2 regions of the Granulicella aggregans genome follow, and region 2 is predicted to be linked to the other one. Evidence: riboswitches for the same ligand, from Rfam matches in the RefSeq annotation. Region 2 holds a riboswitch; the other holds the start of a gene.
The links. A riboswitch is a leader RNA that binds a small molecule or an ion and turns the genes downstream of it on or off. The one in region 2 is predicted to bind cobalamin.

Region 1: linked by a shared signal. The riboswitch ahead of OHL18_RS14685 (ribonucleoside-diphosphate reductase subunit alpha) and the one ahead of metE (5-methyltetrahydropteroyltriglutamate--homocysteine S-methyltransferase) in region 2 are both predicted to bind cobalamin.

The regions. Positions count from the first base shown of each region.
Region 1 is NZ_JAGSYE010000002.1:1,254,119-1,263,519, reverse strand. Features, by position in the region: gene OHL18_RS14705 (glycosyl hydrolase family 8) at 1-1,064, shown strand, start outside; gene OHL18_RS14700 (NUDIX domain-containing protein) at 1,138-1,644, shown strand; gene OHL18_RS14695 (GRP family sugar transporter) at 1,716-2,714, shown strand; gene rbsK (ribokinase) at 2,724-3,644, shown strand; cobalamin riboswitch at 3,729-3,923, shown strand; gene OHL18_RS14685 (ribonucleoside-diphosphate reductase subunit alpha) at 4,025-6,871, shown strand; gene OHL18_RS14680 (ribonucleotide-diphosphate reductase subunit beta) at 7,031-8,200, shown strand; gene OHL18_RS14675 (hypothetical protein) at 8,400-9,401, opposite strand, start outside.
Region 2 is NZ_JAGSYE010000004.1:247,878-257,278, reverse strand. Features, by position in the region: gene OHL18_RS20550 (TonB-dependent receptor) at 1-1,420, opposite strand, end outside; gene OHL18_RS20545 (hypothetical protein) at 1,742-3,184, shown strand; gene OHL18_RS20540 (phosphocholine-specific phospholipase C) at 3,333-5,861, shown strand; cobalamin riboswitch at 5,911-6,111, shown strand; gene metE (5-methyltetrahydropteroyltriglutamate--homocysteine S-methyltransferase) at 6,255-8,534, shown strand; gene pabB (aminodeoxychorismate synthase component I) at 8,709-9,401, shown strand, end outside.

The sequences.
Region 1 (9,401 bases), on a different contig from region 2:
CGAACACCTACATGCTGATCACCGATCCGAAGAATCCGAACGTGGGCTACTTTGCGTGGTCGATGTATACCGACGGAACTCCGAGGGCGACCGGGCCTGCTCCGGATGGCGAGGAGTACTACGCCATGGCGCTGCTGTTCGCGGCACGGCGGTGGGGCAATGGAAAGGGACTCTACGACTACCAGGCGCAGGCTGAGAAGATTCTGCGCGGGATGCGGCATCATCCGGTGCTGACTGGAACGGGACCGTTCCGGATTCATCCAGAAGACCCGCCGTTCGTGTATGACGAGTCCAAGTTCCATAGCCCGAATAAGACGGATAAGCTACGCGCCGAGGCAAAGCTGGCGGATGAGTTGAGAGCGCAGGGGAAGACGCCCCCGCCCCCGCCGCCCGCGCGTCCGAGCAACGCGGCATATACGGTGACCGCGGGGCCGATGCTTGAAGAGGAGCACTCGATGGTGCGGTTTGTGCCGGATGTGGGGCACGGGTTCACGGACGCGTCCTATCATCTGCCCGCGTTTTATGAGCTGTTTGCGCGTTGGGGGCCAAAAGAGGACCGCGAGTATTGGGCGAAGGCGGCGGACGTGAGCCGGGAGCTGTTCAAGAGGGTGACGGGGCCGAAAACGGGGCTGTCGCCGGAGCGGAACAACTTCGATATGACATCGATGCCGGACTGGAATGGCGGTGAGATGCCGTTCAGCTACGACTCCTGGCGAACGGTGAGCAACTGGTCCGTGGACTATAGCTGGTGGCGCAAGGATGCAGGCGAGGTAGTATTGAGCGACCGTATTCAGAGCTTCTTGGCCGGACAGGGGATCGGCACGTTTGCCGACCAGTACACGCTGGCAGGGAAGCCGCTTTCGACGCGGCACTCGACGGGCATGGTGGCGGCGACGACCGTCGGTGGACTGGCGGCCACGCGGGGAGCGAATGAGAAGGCGTTTGTGGAGGAGCTTTGGCGGACGCCGATTCCGGCGGGGGAGCAGAGATACTTCGACGGGATGCTTTACCTTATGAGTCTGCTGCACTGTAGTGGGGAGTTTCGGATTGTGGAGGGGCGGTAACTCTGGGGCAACAGGATCACGGCTTGGCGAGGTATTCACAGTCCGTTTGCATTGGGTACGTCATACTCGTGCGATGGCGAAGAGTGTCAAAGCGGTAAAGCAGGCGGCGAAGACCGTGAGGCAGAGCGCGGGGCTGCTGATGTATCGCAAGCGAGCTGGCGGGGTGGAGGTGTTTCTAGCGCACCCAGGCGGCCCGATCTGGGCGAAGCGGGACAAGGGCGCATGGACGATCCCCAAGGGCCGGTATGAAGTCGGGGAGACTCCTCTGGACGCGGCCCTGCGGGAGTTCAACGAAGAGACCGGTTTCGTGGCGAAGGGCCCGTTTGTCGAACTCGGCTCCGTGACGCAGAAGAGTGGCAAGGTGGTGACAGGATGGGCGTTCAAAGGCAACTGTGATCCCGCGAAGCTGACCAGCAATACCTGCGAGCTCGAGTGGCCGCCGCGGTCAGGAAAGATCATCGAGATTCCGGAGGTGGACCGGGGTGCGTGGTTCGGGCTTACGGCCGCGCGTGAATCGATCCGGCCGGAGCAGGTTCCCCTGGTGGATGCGCTGGAGGCACTGCTGCTGCGGGGAATCTGAACACAAGACGCGCGGGCAAAGGTGTTTGATTGCTATCTTGTTACCTATCGCTTTGGGCGGAGGTTGCAGGTTTGTATCAACCAGAGACTTATGGGGTGGCGCTGACCTTCATGGTCGCCACGATGCTTTGCTGGGGTTCGTGGGCGAATACGCTGAAGCTTTGCCCGGGATACAGATTCCAGTTGTTTTACTGGGACTATGTGGGCGGGCTACTGCTCGCAAGCGTGGCGTGGGGACTGACGCTGGGGAGCATCGGGTCGACGGGTAGTTCTTTTGTGAAGGATGTTGCGGGGTGTGGTGTCGATTCAATGCTGTGGGCGATGGCTGGCGGCGCGGTCTTCAACGTGGCCAACCTGCTGTTGGTGGCGGCGATCGATATTGCGGGGCTGGCGGTGGCGTTTCCGGTGGGCATTGGGCTGGCGTTGGTCATCGGCGCGGTGAGCAGCTATGTGATGTCGCCGAACGGGAATCCGTGGATGCTCTTTGTTGGCGTCGCTCTGGTGGTCGGAGCGATCGTCTGCGATGCGATTGCTTACCGGCTGCGTGAGGCGACGCGGGCGTCGCTGAGTACGCGTGGCGTGGTGATCAGCCTGATCAGCGGCGTGCTGATGGGGAGCTTCTTTCCTCTGGTGTCGAAGGCGATGTCTGGGGTGCGTGGGCCGGGGCCTTATGCGACGTGCTTCTTCTTCGCGATAGGCGTGGCGATCTGCGCGGTTCCGGTGAACTTGGTGCTAATGCGAAAGCCTCTGGATGGCAAGGTGCCGGTGGCGATGAAAGAGTTCTGGTCGGCGCGCGCGGGCTGGCATATGGCGGGTGTGCTGGGTGGCGGGATCTGGTGTACGGGCGCGGTTCTCAATTTTGTGGCTTCGAGGGCGCAGGTGGTGGGGCCGGCGGTATCGTACTCGATTGGGCAGGGCGCGACGATGGTTTCGGCCTGTTGGGGCGTTTTTGTGTGGCGGGAGTTTGCAGGGGCTCCGGCGAAGGCGAAGACCTACCTTGGGTGGATGTTTGTGCTGTTTGTGTGTGGGCTGGCGCTGGTAGCTTTGGCGCCGTTGTTTCATCGCGGATGAGGGGGATGGATGGAGCGGAAGTCGATCGTAGTGGTGGGCAGTATCAACATGGACCTGGTGACGACGGCGAAGCGAATTCCGTTGGCTGGGGAGACGATCTCCGGCGACGGATTTGCGACCCATCCGGGCGGCAAGGGTGCGAACCAAGCGGTGGCGGTGGGGCGGCTGGGCTATCCGGTCAAGATGATTGGGCGCGTGGGTGAGGACGCGTTTGCGACGGAGCTGCGAGCGAGTCTTGAAGGCGCGGGTGTCGATGCTTCCGGGGTGAAGAGCGTGGCGGGGAGCTCCGGTGTCGCAGCGATTGTGGTGGCGGCGAGTGGCGAAAACTGCATCGTGGTGGTTCCGGGAGCGAACGGGACTCTGCGGCCTGAGGATCTGGACGAGCATGTGGAGACGATCCGGTCGGCAGGGGCGGTGCTGGCGCAGTTGGAGATTCCGCTGGAGACGGTGGAGCGGCTGGGGGAGATCTGCCGGGATGCGGAGGTCGCGTTCATCCTTGATCCGGCACCGGCGCGGGAGCTGCCGGAGTCGTTGCTGAAGCTGGTGACGTGGTTTACGCCGAATGAGAGTGAGGCGGCGTTCTTTGCGGGTGCGGGCTCAGAGGACGCGGAGGCGGTGGCGCACAGGTTGATGAAGATGGGTGTGGGGAATGTCTTGCTGAAGCGTGGAGCGGAGGGTTTCGCGCTGATCGGAGCGGATGGGCGGTTGGAACTGTATCCGGCCTACCGGGTGAAGGCGGTGGATACGACTGCGGCGGGGGACGCGTTCAACGGGGCGTTTGCGATGGCGCTGGTTTCGGGCAAGACGCCGGCGGAGAGTGGGCGGTTTGCTGCTGCTGCAGCAGCGGTGTCGGTGACGCGGCGTGGTGCGCAGCCTTCCATGGCGACGCTCGAAGAGGTCAACGGATTGCTGGGTGGGCTTCCTAGGTAGGCGGTATGTGCGTGGAAGGTGCAATTCGGCAGATAATGCGCGATATCCACATTCTGTAGTGTTGCTATTTCATGAAAACGCTATATAGTCGATTTATTCCACGGTCTCTCAGCAGCGATGCTGAGGGTGAAAAGGGAATCCGGTGGGAATCCGGAACTGCCCCGCAGCGGTAAGCAGGTACGAAAGCCGACGATGACACTGGGTTGAGAGACCTGGGAAGTCCGGTGAGTAGGGATGAGCCTGCAGAGTCCGAAGACCTGCCTTGGAAACATTCGCTAGCGCCTCCGAGGGGAGGCGAGGTGGCAGAGTGTTCCTCGCTCGGAGTCTTCCGGCGTGGGCTCTGTTTCTTCGCAACACTTCGCAGGCCAAGGAGACTCCCCATGGCCGCATCTGTACTTCCAGAGATTGATTCCACCACCAGCCACATCCCTGTTTCGTCGATTCATACCGGCGTTGACTTCAAAGTGATCCGCCGCAGCGGAGCGCTCTCGGCGTTCGATGCGAGCAAGATCTCGGTTGCGATTACGAAGGCGTTCATCGCGGTGGAGGGGACGGGAGCGACGTCGTCGCGGCGGATCCACGACCTGGTGGAAGAGCTGACGATGCAGATCGTCGAGTCTTTGAGCGGGCGGACGGACCAGTCGCGGGCGCTGCATATTGAAGACATTCAGGACCAGGTGGAGCTGGCGCTGATGCGCTCGGGCGAGCACAAGGTGGCGCGGGCGTACGTGCTCTATCGCGCGGAGCGGGCACAGTTGCGGAAGGCTGCTGTGGCTGCACCTGTGGTGTCGGGGATCACGGTGCGCCATGCGGACGGGACGACTTCGCCGCTGGACGAGACGCGGTTACGACGCGAGGTGCGGATCGCTTGCGCGGGCCTCGATGGCGTCTCGGACGACGCGGTGATGGCGGAGGTGAAGCGAAACCTGTACGACGGCGTGCTGGAGCACGAGGTGGGGCTGGCGCAGACGCTGGCGGCACGGACGCTGATCGAGCAGGAGCCGAACTACGCGATTGTGAGCGCGCGGCTGCTGATCAACATTCTGCGCGAGGAGGCGCTGGCCTTCGTACTTCCAGGCGAAGTTCGACGGATGCGCGAGGCAGTAACGATCGACTACGCGACGTACTTCCCCGCATACCTGAACCGGGCGATCGAGCTGGAGCTGGTGGACAAGGAGCTGCGCACGTTTGATCTGGATAAGATTACGGCGGCACTGAAGCCGGAGCGCGATGGTAACTTCCAGTTGCTGGGTCTGCAGACGCTGTACGACCGCTACTTCCTGCACCACGATGGCGTTCGGTTCGAGCTGCCGCAAGCGTTCTTCATGCGCGTAGCGATGGGATTGGCGATAAGGGAGATCGATCGCGAGGCACGTGCGATTGAGTTCTATGACCTGATCTCGAAGTTCGACTTCATGTGCTCGACGCCGACGCTGTTCAACGCGGGAACGCTGCGGCCGCAGCTCTCGTCCTGCTTCCTGACGACGATCGATGACGACCTGGCCGGGATCTTCAAGGCGATCAAGGACAACGCGCTCCTATCGAAGTATGCGGGCGGACTGGGCAATGACTGGAGCGGTGTGCGTGGGCTGGGATCGCACATCAAGGGGACCAATGGGCAGTCGCAGGGAGTCGTACCGTTCCTGAAGGTGGCGAACGATACGGCGATTGCGGTGAACCAGGGCGGCAAGCGCAAGGGCGCTGTCTGCGGCTATCTCGAGACGTGGCACATCGATGTGGAAGAGTTCCTCGACCTGCGGAAGAACACGGGCGACGACCGCCGCCGCACGCATGACATGAACACGGCGAACTGGGTTCCGGACCTGTTCATGCAGCGGGTCGAGCTTGATGGAAGCTGGACGCTCTTCTCGCCGGACGAGGTGCCCGATCTGCATGACCTGTATGGCCGTGCGTTCGCGGATAAGTATGTCGAGTACGAGGCGAAGGCGGCGCGGGGTGAGATGCGGGTGAGCCGCACAGTGCGCGCGGTCGAGCTGTGGCGGCGGATGCTGACCATGATCTTCGAGACAGGGCATCCGTGGATCACGTTCAAGGACCCGTGCAATCTGCGGTCGCCGCAGCAGCACGCGGGCGTGGTGCACTCTTCGAACCTTTGCACGGAGATCACGCTGAATACCTCTTCGCGTGAGATTGCGGTGTGCAACCTGGGTTCGGTGAATCTGGCGAACCACATGACGGACACCGGCCTCGACCACGAGCATGTTGCGCGGACGGTGAAGACGGCGATGCGGATGCTCGACAACGTCATCGACATCAACTTCTACACAGTGCCGGAGGCGCGGGCTTCGAACCTGCGGCATCGGCCGGTGGGTCTGGGAGTGATGGGCCACCAGGACGCCCTGTACAAGCTGCGGATTCCGTTTGCTTCGAAGGAGGCGGTGCGGTTCGCGGACGAGTCAATGGAGCGGGTGAGCTACGAGGCGATCTCGGCTTCCGTGGACCTGGCGGCGGAGCGTGGGAGGTATCCGAGCTTCGAGGGATCGCTTTGGAGCAAGGGGATTCTGCCGATCGACTCGATTGCGATCCTGGAGGCGAACCGCGATGAGACGGTGAATGTAGACCGGACGACGCGGCTTGACTGGGATGGACTGCGCGAGCGGGTAAAGACGATTGGGATGCGGAACTCGAACACGCTGGCGATTGCACCCACGGCGACGATCTCGAACATCTGCGGCGTGACGCAGTCGATTGAGCCGACCTATCAGAACCTGTTTGTGAAATCGAACATGAGCGGCGACTTCACGGTGGTGAATGCGTGGCTGGTAAATGACCTGAAGCGTCTGGAGCTGTGGGATGAGGTGATGATCTCCGACCTGAAGTACTTCGACGGCAGCGTGGGGGCCATCGATCGCGTGCCGGACGAGATGAAGCGGCTGTATGCGACTTCTTTCGAAGTAGACGCTACGTGGCTGATCCAAGCGGCGGCTTGCCGTCAGAAGTGGATCGATCAGGCGCAGTCGCTGAATTTGTACATCGATCAGCCGAGCGGGAAGAAGCTGGATGGGCTGTATCGCGAGGCCTGGCATGCGGGGTTGAAGACTACGTACTATCTGCGGTCGCGGTCGGCTACGCATGTGGAGAAGTCGACGGTGCGGAAGACGGATGGGAAGCTGAATGCCGTTGCGGTGTCGGCTCCACTGCCGGCATCAGTGCCGCAAGGAGCGGTCTGCGACATGAGCGATCCGGGTTGCGAGGCTTGCCAGTAGGAGTTGTGGCGGACCCACTCATCGCGAGAGACAACGGCGCGATGGATGGGGCACAGATTTGTGAGCGACAGAGGCGAATTGCGGGGGGCTCCACTGCGCTCGCTCCGGTCAAGATGACGGTTTTGTTGGGTTAGGAATTCTGGGATTGGGGAGGGGTCGATGAGTCTTAGTTGGGATGATGTTGAGGTAGCGGTTGAGCCGAAGCAGGCGCAGGTCTCCGTGGTCACGGTGATGCATGCAGTTGAGGACGCGCGAGTTTCCGATGTAGCCGAGACACCGCCTGAGGCCGAAGTGGTAATCGATATGCATGGGGCGCGGGTGCGGGTGGATCAGAAGGCGATGATCAATTGCCGCGCCGATGTGAATCAGTTGCTGCCCCTGAAGTATCGCTGGGCGTGGGAGAAGTACCTTTCGGGCTGCAATAACCACTGGATGCCGACCGAGGTCTCCATGCAGGCGGACATCGGGGTGTGGAAGAGCGCGAATGGTCTGACGGAAGATGAGCGGCGAGCGATCAAGCGCAACCTCGGCTTCTTCGCAGCCTCGGAGTCGTTAGTGGCGAACAACATTGTGCTGGCGATCTACCGCCACCTGACCAACCCGGAGTGTCGGCAGTATCTGCTGCGGCAGGCGTTTGAAGAGGCGGTGCATACGCACACCTTTCAGTACATCGTGGAGAGCCTTGGCCTGAACGAGGGCGAGTTGTTCAATATGTATCGTGAGGTGCCTTCGATCACGCGCAAGGCGGAGTGGGCGATCCGGTACACGCAGCATCTCTCGGATCCGGCGTTTGAGACGGGGACAAAGGAGAACGATCGCGCGTTTCTGAGGGATCTGATTGCGTTCTACGTGGTGTTCGAAGGCATGTGGTTCTACACCGGCTTCGCGCAGATTCTCTCGCTGGGACGGCGGAACAAGATGATCGGGATCGCGGAGCAGTATCAGTACATCCTGCGCGACGAGAGCATTCACTTGAACTTCGGGATCGACGTGATCAATCAGATCAAGGCGGAGAATCCAGGGCTTTGGAGCGAAGAGTTTCAAGAGGAAGTACGCGGGATGCTGCGTACCGCGGCGGAGCTCGAAGCGGCGTATGGGCGGGACACGATGCCGAATGGGTTTCTTGGGTTGAGTGCTGCGGCCTGCGAGCAGTACATGCACTTCATCGCAAACCGGCGGTGCGCGCAGATCGGGCTGGGGCCGGTGTTTGCGGAGGTGGAGAATCCGTTCCCGTGGATGAGCGAGGCGATCGACCTGAAGAAGGAGAAGAACTTCTTTGAGACGCGCGTGATTGAGTATCAGACGGGTGGGTCGTTGGGGTGGGAGTAGGTACCTCAGGGGCTAAAGCCCCTTGCATGTGGGGAGGCTTTTGGCACGGCTGAAGGCATGCCCTTAAGCAAGAAGAGAGACGAAGGGGCAAGAACAAGGGCAAAGGCGAAATGCGGGGGGCTCTCCACTACGCGGCGGACGATGATGCCGCTCGCCGCTTCGGTCGAGATGACGCTTGACTGGTGAAAGACGGCCCGGGTCATGGGACGCCATAGACGTCAACACCTCCGTTGTAGTTCGGCAGATAGACCTGGCCGTCCCAAACGATGGGAGGCATGAACTTGTTGAAGAGGTACGGGATCGCCCAGCGCTGCGAGTCCCAGACAACTTTCAGGTTCTTGTTACCGTTCGCGGGGTTGGTGATGAGGTTCTCAGGGTCGTAGGCGATGAGGCGGCCGTTGGTGATGGTAGCGTTGCCGTCACCGTAGGGCAGCGAGCACCAGAGGACGGAACTTCCCGACGCCCAGTTATTCGTTGACATCGAGCAGAAGGATCCGGGCATGCCACCAGGCGGGTTGACGGACTCGATCGAGGCGACCTCGAAGCTCTCGGCCTCGTAGGTTAGTGCACCCGACGGGTCCATCTTCCACATGTGGATGGTGCTGTTCTCGCCCGCGACGAAGACATGCACGGTACCGTCCGGGGACTTGTACTTGACCGGTGTGGAGTGCATGTGGCGGGTCTTGCCCCAGGGCATGAAGTTGAGAACGGTGGTGTCGGTGGGGCAGGCATCGACGGGACCGGGGGAGGCGGTGAGCCAGACTGGAAGGGTGGCGAGTTTGCCGCAGTTGATCTTGACGCGGTCGGGGGCAAAGTCCGCTGGTTGGGTGTTGCCCATGTTATCGGTCTTGACCACGTAGCCGATGCCGTCTTTGCCCGAGCAGAGCAGCTTGCCGAACTCCTCGATCAGAATGCAGCCGCCGCTGCCAAGGTCCTCGTCGTTCCAGGCGGCGTCTTTGGTGTCGGCAGGGTAGATAAGGGTGACCATGGCGCGCGTGTTTACGTCCTGCGTGACTTTGGCGGTTGCGCCCACCATGCTGATCGCCATGGCGCTGCCCACGGGCGTCATGTCGGCGGTCGGTTGCGAGACGCCCGCGACCTTCATGGCGGGCATAGGAGACGCCGTGTCCGACACGGTCGGGTTCATGCCGATGCGGCCCTGGTCGGAGTAAGGAGAAAACCAGGTGACCACCTTGAGCGA
Region 2 (9,401 bases):
TGTAGAGAGTTCGCGAAAAGCCAAGCCGCGTATCCAGCAGCGTCCTGTCGTTGATCGTCATGGTATGACCGAACGTGAAGCCGCGTGCGTAGTCCTCGCCGTTGATCAAGCCTTCCGCGACCGCGTCCTGCGCCGGAAAAAGGGCGTTCGGTGCCGAACTGTAGTAGCGGTTCGAGTAGCGTGCGAAGATCTTCTGCTTCGGCGTAAGGTTGTGGTCCACGCGCACGTCCCACGCGGTCGTCTGGGTGATCGTGCTGCCGTTGGCAAAGTAGTTGTTGGCGTTGGTGATCGAGTTGCCCACCGTGTTGGGCTCGGGATAGTAAGCGAGTGCCTTCAGCGCAACGGCACTCAGAAGATTGGCAGGGATCTTGTTGTTCGGAAAGGGATCACGGATGTAGCCCGAGCCATTCGGGTTCGCGCGTGTCGAAAATGGGTTGTAGATGGTAATCAGTTGTCCATTCGCGCCAAAGGTCTGCGAGAAATCTCCCTCCCGCTGCAGGTCCGTGGGCACGGTCGCTGTGAGCGACTGGAACGCGTTCTGGCGGAGCAACTCGGTCGAGAGCAGGAAGAAGGTCTTGTCCTTGATGATGGGGCCGGTGAGGATGCCGCCGAACTGGTTGCGATGGAAGGCGGGCAGTGGCTTGTCATGCAGCTTCGAGAAGTAGTCGTCGGAGTCCAGGTCGTTGTTGCGCAGGAACTCGAACAGTGTCCCGTGGAACTGGTTGGCTCCGGCCTTGAAGACGACGTTGACGATGCCACCGGCCGTGCGCCCATACTCCGCGGAGTAGTTCTGCGCCAGGACGCGGTACTCGCCGATCGCGTCGATCGACGGAAACACACCAATGCCCGAGTTTCCATTCACCGTCGGGAAGCCGGCTGGACTACCATCGACCAGCACGTCCGTGTAGCCCTGTCGCGTGCCGTTAATCGAAAAGCTGTTCGAGTTGTAGTCATCTCCGGTCGATCCCGCAAACCCCGGCACCAGCGTCACAAGCTGATAGGGATTGCGAGCGTTCAACGGTAGCTGCCGAAGCGATGCTCCATTCACCTCGTCGCTCACCTGCGACGACTCCGTATCCAGACCGGTAACGTCGGACGTCACCGTGACCGCCTGTTGAACGTCGCCCACGTTCAGGATCACATCCTGGTTCGCGTGCTGGTTCAGGTCCAGCCGGATTCCATCCTGTTTGTAGCTGTTGAAGCCCGGCGCGAAGATGCTCAGGGTATACGTTCCGGGCTGCAACTTGAGCAGCACGTACTCACCCTGATCATCGGTGGTCGCATCGGTATGTTGGTTGGTCGCCGTGTTGGTGGCAACGGCATTGGCGCCCTTCACCACGGCCCCACGGCTGTCTTTCACTTCGCCAAACAGACTTGCGCCCGTGTCCTGGGCAAACCCTGCGCGGCACAATGCCAGCATCAAAAGCATGCCGACCCATCGCCCTGTCCTTAGATTCCTGATCTTCATCGAACCAAAACCCCCGCTAGCCAAAATGTGCGTCTCTCGTTCTCAAGTTTGGAAAGTTGGCGGGAGCGCGACATCACCTACCCGCCTCGCTGAAGCTAGAGGAGGCGCTGACGAGAAGTTCAGTGATTTCTCCGAGATTTGCGGTGGATTTACGGTCCGCGCAGGAAGCAAAGGGAGTTCAGCAAGCGCAGACGACCCGCATTGGCGGGGGTGAAACCAGGTGATTCACACGTTTGTAATCATTTGAAAGCTAAAGTCGAACCAGGGGAGAGTGTGAGCACCGAGGCAGCAGGCCGATTCTTGATGGATGATCCGAGTCTTGACGGGGTTGAGGCGATTCCTTCTCACGAAGACCCGCGGGCACAGCTTGTTCAGCGAATACTCGCCACCCCGGAGTTCACCCGTTCACCGCAGCTCGCGAAGTTTCTCCTCTATATCTGTACCGCGACCTTCGAAGGCCGCGGAGACCTGCTCAGCGAGCAGCACATCGGCGTCGAGGTCTTCGGCCGTGAGCGCGACTACGACTCCGCCGCCGACACGATCGTTCGCTCCCACGCATTGCGTCTGCGCCGCCGCCTGGAGCAGTTCTTCCGCTCCGCAGGACAGCAGGAGCCGCTGCTCCTCATCATTCCGCGAGGTGGCTACACGCCGGTTTTTGTTCCCCGTTCGGAGTACGGCGGAGGCGAGCTTCTCGCGACTTCATCCCACGCCCAGCCAGCCAGCGCGATCACGGCGCCCGAATCGTCCCTGCTTGCCCCATCTGCTCTCGTCGCAGGCAGGTCTGAGGTCGATCGTCAGCCGCCGCCGTCTCGATCGGAGAACTTCGCCCCCAACCCGGAGGCCCCGAGGCGCATAGCCAGCGAACTCTTGCGTCACCGCGTCATCACCGGTCTGCTGGCTCTGCTTTGCATTGCCCTTGTTGTCTTCCTGGGTATTCATCTTCGCTCCCATTTCCCGAGCAAGCGCCATCACATTCTGTGGGGGCAGCTCTTTACCGACGACCAGCCCACCAGCATCGTCCTCGGAGACTCCGGCCTCGTTCTCTTCCATGCGGTCGCCAGGCGTCATGTCTCGCTGCACGACTACCTCAACGACGACGTAAGCGCACAGATGCCATACGTCCAGCATGTAGACCCGGACTTCGCGCGCTTCCTCCTGCATCGCAGGTACACCTCTACCGTGGACGCTAACGCGCTCACGCATCTACTGCGCCTGCCCGAAGCTTTTCCAGAACGCACTCTCGTCCGCTACAGCCGCGACATGCACCTGAACGACTTCAAGACAGGAAACGCCATCATGATCGGCGCCCAGGAGGCGGTGCCCTGGGTGGAGCTCTTTGAGAACCACATGGACTTCGTCTTCAGCATCGACAACCCGGAGACGCACTCCGTCTTCCTCAACCAGCATCCCGCCTCGGGCGAGTCGCCGGTTTACAGCTCCTACACGCCGTCGACGAAGACGAAAGCTTTCTCCGTCATCGCCTTCCTGCCGAACCTAAGTGGCACAGGAAATGTGTTGCTTTTGGAAGGGCTGTCGATGGTCGGGACCGAGGCGGCCGTCGATCTTGCGATGGATGACGATCGTCTCCTCCCCATCCTTACCAAGATCCGCAAGCCAAACGGCACTCTGCCCCACTTCGAGATGCTGCTTGAGTCCGATACTCTGGGCGAGAGCGCTGGGCCGGCACAAGTCGTCGCCGTCCATCTGCATCCGTGACGAGAGAAATCGCCTTGAACGGGCGTCGCCTTGCGGTATTTTCGGTGCCACTGTAAAAAGACCAACAATCCCATCGTAAAACGCCAGGCGGCGGATGGCGCAACCCGCCAGGCGCGGTCTTTGGCAACTACTCTGGGAGGTAATCCCTATGCAAACACGACGCGACTTTCTCAAACTTGCGACCCTGGTGACCGGTGCCGCCGGTCTAGGCGGCCTCTTCACCGAGACCGTGCAAAAGGCCTACGCGATTGAAGCGGCACCGGGCTCGACGTTCCTCGACGCAGAGCACGTCGTGATCCTGATGCAGGAGAACCGTTCCTTCGACCATGCCTTCGGCACCATGCGCGGAGTCCGGGGATTCAATGACCCGCGCGCTCTGCGCCAGCAGAATGGCAACTCCGTCTTCGTGCAGACGGATGCGGCGGGGAACTCTTTCGCTCCATGGCGGCTCGACATCAAAGACACCCGCATCACCTGGATGGGGTCGCTTCCCCACTCTCGTGAGAGCCAGGTCGACGCCTGGAACGAAGGCCTCCATGACGGTTGGTTGGACGCGAAGCGTTCCGGCGAAAAGGAGTATGCGCCCCTGCCCCTGACGATGGGTCACTACACCCGCGAGGACCTGCCCTTTTACTACGCACTCGCAGACGCCTTTACCCTCTGCGATCAGAACTACTGTTCCGTGATGACCAGCACCTCGCCTAACCGCAGTTACCTGTGGACCGGCACGATTCGTGAACACCAGAGTGTGGACGCGAAGGTCCATATACGCAACGAACAGATCGATGACGGCGGCATGACTTGGAAGACCTTTCCTGAGCGGCTGGAAGAGGCCGGAATCACCTGGAAGTCCTATCAGAACGAGCTCACTCGTTCGGGACTATCAGGGGAACATGACGCGTGGCTCTCCAACTTCGGCGACAACGTGCTCGAATGTTTCTCCGCATATAACGTTGAGGCGTACCCGGGTTTTGTCCTGGCCGCGAAACAGGAACTCAGTGAGATATCAGCCCGTACCGCGAAGCTCGAGAAGAGGCTCGCCGAACAGAAAGATCACGCGGCGGCGGCAAAGCTCGCCAAGGAACTCCAGGAGATGCGGAGTCGCGCCGATGCCATCCAGTCGACGCTTGCCGGAGCGGGCGAGGCGCGCTACCAGCAGCTCTCCGATCACCAGAAGGCCCTGCACAACGCGGCTTTTGTAACCAACGCGGCGGACCCGGACTACCAGACCCTGCACTCTCTGCCATACGAGGAACAGGGTCAACCTCGCAGCATGGAGGTTCCCAAAGGGGACGTTCTCTATAAATTCCGCAAGGACGTCAACGAGGACAAGCTGCCAGCCGTCTCATGGCTCACGGCCTCCGAGAGGTTCTCCGACCATCCAAGTTCGCCTTGGTTTGGCGCTTGGTATGTCTCCGAGGTGATGGACATCCTCACCAGCAATCCCGAGGTATGGAAGAAGACCATCTTCATCCTGACCTACGATGAGAATGACGGCTACTTCGATCACGCGCCGTCGTTCGTCGCCGCCGACCCGAAGCGCCCGCAAACCGGCGGCGCTTCATCGGGAATCGACACCGGTCTTGAGTACACCTACAAAGAAGATGAGTTGCGTATGGGAGTGGAAGATGCCGACGCCCGCTCCGGCCCCATCGGCATGGGCTTCCGTGTACCGATGATCATCGCCTCGCCCTGGAGTCGCGGCGGATGGGTCAACTCACAGGTGTTTGACCACACCTCGGTCCTTACCTTTCTTGAAGGTTTCGTCGAATCGAAGTTTGGCAAGAAAGTGCGCGAAGACAATGTCAGCGCGTGGCGCCGCACCGTCTCAGGCGATCTCACTTCCGCGTTCCGTCCCTACGATCCCAACGAGCCCTCCATGGAGTCGCTCGACCGGGACAAGTTCGTCGTCAGCATCGAGAAGGCGCGCTTCAAGGAGGTTCCGTCAAACTTCCAGAAGCTCACATCGGAGCAGATCGAAGAGATCAATCGCGCCCCTCTTCAATCCAGCTTCCTGGCGAAGCAGGAGAAGGGTATCCGGCCTGCATGCGCTCTCCCCTATGAGCTCTACGCGGAAGGGAATCTGACCGCAGACAACAAGCACTTCGAACTTCGCTTGACCGCCGCAACCGAGGTCCATGGCAGCCGGTCGGCCGGAGCTCCATTCAACGTCTACCTTCGCAACCTGAAAGACTCCCATCCCTCTGGACGCATGATCTCCTCGAGCTATGCGGTCAAGGCGGGCGACACGCTGAAGACGCAGATTCCGCTATCGCACTTCGGCGATACTGGCTATTCGATCGAGGTCGTCAGCGCCAATGGCTTCTACCGCTCTTTCCAAGGCCGCCCTACACCGCCGATTTTGGAATCCAAGGCAGAGCTTGAGCTGAATCGAAGGGCGCCCACAGGAAACCTGCAGATTCGTTTGAAGAACAGGTTCGAGAAGAAGATAAGCGTCACGATCGAAGACAACTCGTACAAGGCTGCACCCATCGCAAGAGACCTTCATCCAGGCCAGGATTTCACTGCTGTGCTCGATCTGAAGCGCACCCACGGCTGGTATGACTTCACCGTTAAGGCTGTGGGTTCGAGTGCAGAGGCGCGTTATGCAGGGCGTGTCGAGACCGGGAAGCCCACGTTCAGCGATCCGCTCATGGGCGGCACACTCGAGGCCTGATTCCTCCAGACTCTATCTCTCCGCGGGCTTCGACGCCACTGGGCTTGAAGTAGAATCGTGAAGTGCAGGTCAGGCTGTCTACGGACAGCTTGTTAAACGGGAAGCCGGTGCAAATCCGGCGCTGTCCCGCAGCGGTGATGGGAACGAAAGGTTGCATGGCGCGAGCCGGGCACTGTCTCTCTTGAGATGGGAAGCCGCAACATAGTAGGTCGCCCAGAGTCCGAATACCGTGCCTGCCGCCACCACCATGGAAGCGCTGATCCGCTCACCCTGGGTGCGCTTGAGGATACCGTTCTCGTGGATTGGACCGGTGACCAATGCAATCTCCGCGCGCAAGCGTGGATGATCTGCCTGCGCATGGGTGGTTCTCAAGTCTTAGGAGAGAACCAAGCTATGGCTATACCGGAATCGACATATCCATCAAAACTTAAAACGGCGAACCTGGGCTTTCCGCGCATGGGGCGCGAACGCGAACTGAAGTTTGCCCTGGAAGGCTACTGGAGCGGCAAGCGAACCGCAGAGGACCTTCTGAACGTTGCCAGAACGCTGCGCGCCGAACACTGGTGCCTTCAAAAGGCCGCCGGCATCGACTTCGTCCCTTCCAACGACTTCTCGCTCTATGACCATGTGCTCGATGCGCTCGTATTGATCGGGGCCACGCCTGAACGCTTTGGTGCTGGCCCGGTCACGCTCGACCGCTACTTCGCAATGGCACGCAACAGCCGCGAGCAGACCGCCATGGAAATGACCAAGTGGTTCGACACTAACTACCACTACCTGGTGCCGGAGTGGTCTGAAGGTCTCGCCTTCACGGTCGACCCCTCCAAACTGGTCGCTGAATTGCGCGAAGCTCGCGAGCTCGGCATCGAGACGCGGCCAGTCATCATCGGGCCTCTCACCTTGTTGTTGCTCGGGAAAGGCGTTCGCGGATTTGCCCCTCTGACTCTGCTTCCCCGTGTCATCTCGGCCTATCGCGAAGTATTCGCACAACTGGCGGCAGAAGACGTCGCATGGGTGCAGATCGATGAGCCGATACTAGCAACGGATCTTCCCGAGGGCGCGGCAGACGCTTTTCGGACGGCCTATGCCGCTTTGACGGAGACGCCGATCAAGCTGATGTTGACCACCTACTTCGATGCGATTGGAAGCAATCTTCCACTCGCCGTGGAACTCGGAACGGCTGGTATCCACATCGATCTGGTTCGCGCGCCGGAACAGCTGCAAACTGTCGCCGAATCTCTCAAGCCCAAACAAGTGCTGAGTGTCGGTTGCGTCGAAGGCCGCAATGTATGGTTGACGAACTTCGTCCATGCGACATCCTCCCTGTTGGCGGCGGTTGCGCTTCTCGGCGAAGACCGCGTGATCGTCGCGCCCTCTTCCTCGCTCCTCCATGTGCCTCACGACCTTCGCAGCGAAAGCAAGCTACCCAAGCGTCTCGCGGGATGGCTGCGCTTCGCAGAAGAGAAGCTCAGCGAGATCGTTGCGCTGGGAAGCTTCGACACCCACGCAATTGCTGCCAATGCCGAGGCCATCGCCGACCGCGAGGCAGCCGAAACGACTGTCAATCCCAAGGTTCGTTCGCAAATTGCTTCTCTTGAAGCAAAGGACTTTGCCCGCGCTGCCGTCTATGCAGACCGGACTCAGATTCAGCGAGCGGAGCTGGGTCTTCCACTCTTCCCGACAACGACGATCGGCTCGTTTCCTCAGACCGCTGAGGTGCGCAAGCATCGTGCCGCACACAAGCATGGGCACGAGACAACCGAGCAGTACGAAGCCTACCTCCGCTCTTCGATTGAGGACTGCATTCGTCAGCAGGAAACAATCGGTCTGGATGTATTGGTACACGGAGAGTTCGAGCGCAACGACATGGTCGAATACTTCGCGGAGTTCCTCGACGGCTTTGCCTTCACGGAAAACGGCTGGGTTCAGAGCTACGGCTCGCGCTGCGTGAAGCCGCCCGTGATCTATGGCGACGTGGCGCGTCCGCGGTCGATGACGGTGAAGTGGACCGAGTATGCGCGATCGCTGACGAGCCGTCCGATGAAGGGCATGCTCACCGGCCCAATCACCATTCTGCAATGGTCGTTTGTCCGGAACGATATCCCGCGTAAGGACACGGCCTGGCAGATTGCTCTCGCACTTCGCGACGAGGTTCGCGATCTCGAGGCTGCGGGCATTCGCATCATCCAGGTAGATGAACCGGCGCTGCGCGAAGGCCTGCCGCTTCGCCGTGCCAACTGGCACGCCTATCTTGAATGGGCCGTGATGGCCTTCAGGCTGGCCACCAGCAGCGTCTGCAATGGAACGCAGATTCATACGCATATGTGCTACTGCGAGTTCGACGACATTCTGCCGGCGATCGCGGCCCTGGATGCTGATGTCATCTCGATGGAGACGGCGCGCTCGCAGATGGAGTTGCTCGAGGCCTTCCGCGCTCATGGTTACCCAAACGAAATCGGACCTGGGGTGTATGACATTCACTCGCCCCGCGTGCCCGATACAAGCGAGATGAAGAAGCTGCTTGACCTTGCACTTCAGGTCCTCAAACCGGAACAGATTTGGGTGAATCCGGATTGTGGTTTGAAGACCAGAACATGGCCAGAGACAGTAGCTGCCCTCACCAACATGTGCCACGCTGCAGCGCAGTTGCGTGCATCCAGCGTCGGGGTATAGCTATCTCCAAAGGTCAGTGGCTCCCGTACGGGGTCACTGACCATTTCTTTGACTCAGGAACGCGGTCTCATTCCTGAGCAGGATGGTGGATTTATTCTTTAAGAATCTGAACCTTGCGTCGAAAGCCATTCGCGTGATGCACGAAGTTCAATGGGATTGAGGTCGAAGAGCCAAGTGGGAAGTGCTAACGCATTGCTGGAGGAATCTCTGCAGCGAGAGTCCGCCGGCCGTTCACCCGCATGGCATGCTCTCCCAGCGAGCTTTCGCCAACTCGCAGCGCAAACCATCGGGTCGGTGCTCCTCGAGACGGCGAAGCCGGACGGAGACTTTGACAAGAGTCTGCTCTTCCTGGAACCAACCTCGGAGCTGATCGCATGGACCGTCCACGATCTCGATAGGCTCTTCGCGGACCTTGAGCATCATCTGGCCGACGGCCTCTTTGTGGCGGGCTGGTTCAGCTATGAGTGTGGCGAACATTTCGTCGGGCTGCCTCCAAAGCAAGATGCGGCTCTTGCGCGACAAGAGCCGATCGCGCGTCTGGGAGTCTTCAGCGCCCCGATTGAATTTGATCACTCAAGCGGCGTTATCAGAGGCGCACTCCCGGCCGCCAAGAGCATTGCCAGTGTCCAGCAGGATCAGGCCGACATCCTTACAGGTGGCTTGACCATTGCCAGAAAGGACTACGACGCGGCCATTCAAAAGATCCATCATTACCTGCAGGAAGGCGACACCTATCAGATTAACTTCACGGACAACGTGCGGGGCTGCACCGCATCTGAACCACTCGCTCTCTACAAAACTCTGCTGAAGCAGCAGCCTGTTCCCTTCGCCGCCTTCCTCAACGAGCCTGATGGCCCTGTTCTCTCC